3 regions of the Bradyrhizobium sp. 521_C7_N1_3 genome follow, and region 1 is predicted to be linked to each of the others. Evidence: riboswitches for the same ligand, from Rfam matches in the RefSeq annotation. Region 1 holds a riboswitch; each other region holds the start of a gene.
The links. A riboswitch is a leader RNA that binds a small molecule or an ion and turns the genes downstream of it on or off. The one in region 1 is predicted to bind cobalamin.
Positions count from the first base shown of each region.

Region 1 (2,198 bases):
GACCCGGCTCAAGCCGCGCGCTGATTGACCGCGACGACGCGCCAGCCCGTGGCGAGCCGGTCGATCCGGGTCAGTGACAACGGATCGACCACGAAGCGCAGGGCCGTTTGTGGGGTCAGATCCAGCGCAATGCAGAGCGCGGCGCGGATCGTGCCGGAATGCACGACGAGCGTTGCCGAGCCGGCGCCGATTTGCGCGAGGCCCAGCCGGACGCGCGCGACCTGATCCTCGAAACTTTCGCCGCCCGGCGGCCGCCCGTGCGCCGGATCGCTCCAGAACTGCGCATAGGCTTCGCCGCCGGTCGCGGCGAGCTCGTCATGCCGCCGGCCGGTCCAGTCGCCGAAATCCTGCTCGCCGAATTCGGGCACCAGCGCGGGTTCAAGTCCCAGCGCGCGCGCCGTCTCGACCGTGCGTCGCGCCGGGCTCGCAAAGCTCGCAGCATCTGGCGGGAGCCTCCGCTGCAACGCCTCCAGTTGCACGCGATTGCCGAGATCGGCGGGCGCGTCGGCTGCGTGGATCGTCCCCTTGACGCCGTCGACGGGCGCATGCCGTATCAGCCAGAGGAAGGTCTCGCCTTCCATGCCTATCTCCAAGGAAGTTGGTCGCTGTGGTAATATCGTCGCACCGGCACATTGACTCTGTCTTGTCGGTAATCCTAGATGGCTTTGACGGTTTCCCCGAGTGGGGATGAAAAGGGAATGCGGTGCGGGGGTTTTGTCCCCAATGCCGCGGCTGCCCCCGCAACTGTAAGCGGCGAATCTTGCGTCACGAGCCACTGGGTATCTCGGTCCCGGGAAGGCGATGCAAGGTACTGACCCGCGAGCCAGGAGACCTGCCGTCAGCCGTGGTCACACGCGAAGATGTCGGTCGGGGAGTACAGACATTCGGCTTCATCGGAAGGCTGAAAGGCCGAAGGTGGGACCTTGTTCGCTGTGACGTGCCACTGACGTCATACCGAGGTCCCGAACTGTGTCTTCCATTCGTCTTGTACGACCGCGTTGCTTCCTGCTCGCCTCCGCCGCACTCACATCCTTTGCCACTCTCGATCTGCCTGCCGCCGTGGCGCAGCAGGCTCGCGAACCGCTGCCGCCTGTCGAGGTGTCGCCCGCCCAATCCCGCAAGCAGGCGAGGCCAGCAGGCCGGGAAGGGCAAACCGCTCGCCGCGCGTCATCGCGCAGATCCGCGGCCGCGGCGACAGCAGCGCCAAAGCCCGCCGCGGCGAGCGCGGGAGTGCAGACACCCCTCAATACGAATGTTGTGGCTGAAAGCGCCTCGCGGCTCGGCCTGACCGTACGGCAGATACCCGCGACCGTCGAGGTGATCTCGGCCGAGACCATGCGCGAGCAGGGTTATCGCACCGTGTCCGAGGTAGCGCAGGGCGCTGTCGGCGTCACCTCCGGCGACAATCCGGCCGAGCCCGCGGCCTTCTCCATGCGTGGCTTCACCAACAGCCAGATCAACATGCTCTACAACGGCATCAAGATCGGTCCGCAGAACATGACCTCGCGGATCACGGATACGGCCAATCTCGCAGCCGTGGAATTTCTGAAGGGCCCGGCCTCGCTGATCTCGGGTGAGGGGGCGGCCGGCGGGTCGATCAACCTCGTCACCAAGCAGCCGCACACCGGGGCGATCCGGAACGAGGCGGATTTCTCCTGGGATTCGCTCAACTCGTTCGGCGTCCATTACGGCTCGGGCGGCAGCACCAATGTGCAGGGCCTCGACTACCGCTTCGACATCAGCCGCGCCTCGCTCAACGGCTTTGCCGACGACACCAATACCAGGACGCTGGATGTGTCTGGCCAACTCAATTACCGCATCTCCGACAGCCTCAAGATCTGGGGCGCGATCGAGTACCGGGAAGATCGCTCGAAGGCCTATTGGGGCGCACCGCTGGTACCGATCGCCTTCAGCGGCTCGCATGCGACGAGCGGCATTGTTTCGGGCAACTACTTCAACAGGACCGACCTTGGCGCCGTCACGATCGACGACCGCACCTTCAACACCAATTACAACGTCCTCGATAACCGCAACGTCGCGCAGGAGGTGTGGCTGCGCGGTGGCTTCGAGCTGAAGCTGGCGCCTGACCTGACGCTGAAGAGTCAGGCCTATGGTTACGGCGCAGAGCGCACGTGGTTCAACAACGAGATCGAGGCGTTCGACTCCGTCAAGAACCAGGTGTATCGCGAGCGCTTCTA
Region 1 is NZ_CP197232.1:4,119,622-4,121,819, forward strand. Features, by position in the region: gene cobT (nicotinate-nucleotide--dimethylbenzimidazole phosphoribosyltransferase) at 1-2, shown strand, start outside; gene AB7008_RS18890 (histidine phosphatase family protein) at 9-581, opposite strand; cobalamin riboswitch at 653-854, shown strand; gene AB7008_RS18895 (TonB-dependent receptor) at 970-2,198, shown strand, end outside.

Region 2 (2,198 bases), 1.8 Mb from region 1:
TATCTTGTGAAGCAGGCAACCTCGAACCTGCTATGCCATCGCAAGAAGTTTACGGGGATGCACCCGCTAGCTGTCCCGCGCGAGCAGGCGCTCCCCTCTATGTCATGCGCAGCTAACTTCCCCGGCAGCGACTGCGTCAATTGGCTGAGCTGGACCTGCCCAGAGGAGGAGACTGGGCATTCCGAGGGTCTGCATTCTTCGTGCCAGGCAATAGGCGGAAAATTTCACGGAGTTTGTGTCACTCTTGTCGACTTTCCGACCTTTGCATGTTTTCGATGTTTCTGTTTGGCGTATCCGCCGCAGCTTGTGCATCCATGTCCCGCACCGGATATTTAGCAGAAGAGTTGAACGCCTCGATGCCGGATGCCTGTGGACGGAAGTGGGTTTGCCGCCATTGAGCTGTGTGGTTCGCTATCGTGCCGCCCGCGTTCGAGCTGCGTGATTGCCAAGCACCAAGCCGGCTTGATCCCAGCTCTGAAGTCTGGGTGGCACGCAAATCAACCCCTCGCCAGTTGCTAAATTTCGCCACGTGCCTTGGCCTATTCGCCGCAGATCCTTTAGTTGAGCGAAGAGCTGGCTAGCTGAGGTGCTGGGCGAACCTCTGGAAATCGCAAAGCCGCATTGAAAGCGCTCTGATATAACGTCGGTACTCCCGCCGGCAGGCTGCTTCTGTCCCTTTCATCAATTTAGCGTGCGGCTCCGCCTCAAGGCAGCTCCGATGCTTATCCGGCATCTGAGAAGGATATGTCTGATTATGACATCTCTGATGAGAGAATGTTTCTAGATGGTGAAGTCACAGAGATGCACGGTCATTCGGCTAGCGGATGTCGCAGATTAGCTTGCACATAATCTGAGAGGTTGACGGAAGAGTTCTCCTGCCGATAATCCAAGTCGTCGAGGTTCTCCGGTTCCCATTGATCCGGAGCTAAGAGGGAAGCCGGTGCAAATGCCGGCTCTGCCCCCGCAACTGTGAGCGGCGAGCCGCTGTCCGACGATGTCGCTGAAGCCTGCACGGCTTCGGGAAGGCCGGACAGCAGCGATGACCAGCAAGCCAGGAGACCGGCCCCGACAATATATTGGTCCACGGGCGGGGTGTCTCGGTGGTGCGCCAAGCAGCCGTCGCACGCGCGACTTCTCCTGCCTGCGTCCGCCATGGCCTTTGTCCCCAACAGGGGTTAACGCTATGTCTCCTCTCTCTCTTCCAGTTGCTACGCTCGGAACGCCACGCATCGGCCCAAGGCGTGAGCTCAAGCTCGCTCTAGAAAGCTACTGGGCTGGAAAGATTAGTGAACAGCAGTTGCACGAAGACGCATTCGGCCTACGCGCAGCGAACTGGGCTCGTCAAAAATCGCTCGGCGTCACGATCATTCCGTCAAACGACTTCTCGCTGTATGATCAGGTGCTCGATACAAGCGTCATGGTTGGCGCAATCCCGGAGATCTACGCCGCGAACGGAGAATCCGTTTCGCTCCAAACGTACTTCGCCATGGCCCGCGGATCGCAATGCGGCGAGCAGGATGCGAGTTGCGCCCAGAGCCCGCGGGGATCTGGCGTGCCCGCGCAGGAAATGACCAAGTGGTTCGATACCAACTACCACTACATGGTTCCTGAGTTTTACCGGGGACAGGCGTTCAGACTGTGCTCTCGCAAACCCGTCGAAGAGTATGAGGAAGCGAGGGCTCTTGGCTTTCAGACCCGCCCTGTCCTGATCGGGCCGGTCACATTTTTAAAGCTCGGCAAGAGTACCGATAGTGCGTTCCAGCCCCTCTCTCTCCTCGATGATCTGATACCCGTCTATATCGACCTTCTGCATGAATTAGCCAAACGAGGGGCAAGTTGGGTTCAGTTTGACGAGCCCTGCCTGGTCCTTGATCTGGATGAGGCGGCGCGAAATTCGTTGCTGCACGCCTATAACCGGTTCGCAAAGGAGGGACCCGCTATCAAGATCATGCTTGCGAGCTATTTCGGCGCCCTAGGCGACAATCTGGATACTGCCCTGAGCCTGCCAATTTCCGGTCTGCACGTCGATTTGGTTCGAGCGCCAGAACTATTGGATCAGATCGTTGCTGACGGCCGAAGTGATCTCGTCATGTCGCTCGGTGTCATCGACGGCCGGAATGTGTGGCGGTCGAACTTGCCGTCGCTCCGTCAGCGGCTGAAGCCCTCGATTGCGAAGCTTGGCAGGCACCGTGTACAGC
Region 2 is NZ_CP197232.1:2,303,438-2,305,635, forward strand. Features, by position in the region: gene AB7008_RS10375 (hypothetical protein) at 239-529, opposite strand; cobalamin riboswitch at 881-1,082, shown strand; gene metE (5-methyltetrahydropteroyltriglutamate--homocysteine S-methyltransferase) at 1,184-2,198, shown strand, end outside.
Region 2: another riboswitch for cobalamin. It lies ahead of metE (5-methyltetrahydropteroyltriglutamate--homocysteine S-methyltransferase); the one in region 1 lies ahead of AB7008_RS18895 (TonB-dependent receptor).

Region 3 (2,198 bases), 2.6 Mb from region 1:
GACGATCTCGCCGGATTGGTTAAGCGTGCAGGCTTCTCGGTCGAGTCGATCGTGCTGGATGAAGGCTCCGCATACCTGTGGGCCCGAACTCCGGACGGGCGACCTGGACCGATCAATTTCGAAATCCGTGAAACTGCGGAGAACTTTCAGATTCGATCTCAGCCAAGCGTGAGCAACCGCAGCTCGGCAAGGTAGACCAGGCCGGCAGAGACGGCGCTTGGATCCTGAGCAGCAGCCGCGGGGGCTCAAGTCACATCGACGACCTGTCCCGCTTAGGTTCGTCTGCTTCCGATAGTCGGCGATCTGCTGTCTGTAGTGGCCGATGCTCGGCGCATCCGGAGCCACGTCGCTCTTCCAATCGACGACCGCGTCGATGGCGCCGGCCTCGTCGAACGCGATCGCGTCAACCTGTCCGGAGAGCAGGACCTTGCCGCCTTCGTGAGTCTGGCTTCCGAACAACGGGAGCTCGGGGGCGAGACGCGGTCGCGGCGTCACGACGTCCGGAAGAGCGAGCGTCCGCAGCACCGTGGCGGTCAGTTCGACGGCGCTGATGCCCATCTTCGGATCCTCCGCCGGTTCGTGCCCCATCTGCCGGATCAGTTCCGCAGCCCGCGTTTCAAGTCCGCCCTGGCGTCGCAGGCTTCTCCGGTCAGCACCTCCTCGATTAGCTTGTGAAGGATGGTGCCACGCGTCGAACTTCTGAGAACGGCAGCAGGCTCCGCAGCGCCGGTTTCCGGAATTTCCCCGCTTTCGATCTTCGCTTCTGGCTCGTCCACCTGATCAAGTTCGCTCCGGCTCGGGCGACGCCAGATCACGGTCTTGCGCACATCGAAGATAGCGGTCGCCTCGGCGGCGAAGGTCTCGCGGGTCTGCCCGTTCTCTAGCGGCGTGACGTTCCTTTCCTTCGCGGTGCCGACGTCGTTCGGGTTGATCGCCGGGAGACCAGCCAGGCCCAAATCGACGAGCTTTGCCCAGCACTTGTCCGACAGGTCGGCGGAGTGCCTAGGCAGGATCAGCAGGTCGCGCGCCCGGGTCGCGGCCACGTACCAGAGGCGTACGCGCTCGCGCCGCTGCTGCTGCCGCGGTGACGGTGTTGCCCCACGGATTGGCCGAGGAGACAATCACGGATTGAGCAGTTGCGGAGGCTGTGCGGACGCCGATCCCGCTGCGGCGATCGAGGCCAGCACGATTCCTAGCGTCAATGCTGACCCGGACAGCCAGCGCTGTTTGAGCAGGATTGAAGTTGACGCCGAAACTCGCGCCGGCACGGCTACTACGTTTGAAATGAAAACGGTGATGACCACGGGCGAAACAAAAAGCCGTCACGCACATTCGCCGTGAGCGGCAGCCGTTCGCCCCGAATGCGGCAGATCTCGATCGGCTTTGCAACGTCTTGGAGCACCCCGCCCCTGCGTCAGTCCATGACCACGACCGGCAGCAAGGTTTCCTGGCTCGCGGGTTGACGCCTCCGACCACCTTCCCAGGTTCGAACGAACGAACCCAATGGCCCAACTGTCGTCGGCTCGCCGCTTACAGTTGCGGGGGCAGCTTCGGCCTTGTCCGTGAGGACGCACCGTATTCCCTTGATACGCCTTTCGGCGCTACCGATAACCAGACTGAAGGCCCCTCATAACCGAGTCAAGCAAGGGGCGTGAATCGAGTGCTGAGTGACACAACATGTGACAGTTTAGCCCGTCCTATTCGTGAGAGTGCGTTTTTCTAGTCCGATTGATGTGGCCGCACATCTGCTCTGACGAGGCGCACAGGATTGCCTTCGGCTTTTCACCGCCTGACGACCCGTACTTTGCAACGCGCTTGAGGGATAAGTTGGGCGAACGGGGGGCGGACGCCCCGCCGGTCAAGGACTGAGCGGCAGCAGCGCGCCGGGCAAGCCGCGGATCAGGTCGGCTTCGGGACATGCCGCGGCGAACGCAAGGCGAATGCGGCTCGTGGTCTCGACCACACGGGCAGCGAGTTTCAAGAGACTCCGCCTCGACGGCATTTGCGATGTTCGTTTCGATCTTCTCTAGCAAGATCGACCTGATCTGAGGATCGAGGGGCGACTCCGACGTCGAAAGCCCAGCCAAATGTCCCAGCTCTTTGATGCGGCCGTGATGGCCGGCTCGGGTGCCGTTTACATGTCTCAACCGTTCGCACAGTGTATCGAAGCCGGCTTGTCCGCCTATGATCGCCCTGCC
Region 3 is NZ_CP197232.1:1,507,607-1,509,804, forward strand. Features, by position in the region: gene AB7008_RS06955 (hypothetical protein) at 1-195, shown strand, start outside; gene AB7008_RS06960 (hypothetical protein) at 597-1,043, opposite strand; cobalamin riboswitch at 1,420-1,621, opposite strand; gene AB7008_RS06965 (transposase) at 1,859-1,981, opposite strand.
Region 3: another riboswitch for cobalamin. It lies ahead of AB7008_RS06960 (hypothetical protein); the one in region 1 lies ahead of AB7008_RS18895 (TonB-dependent receptor).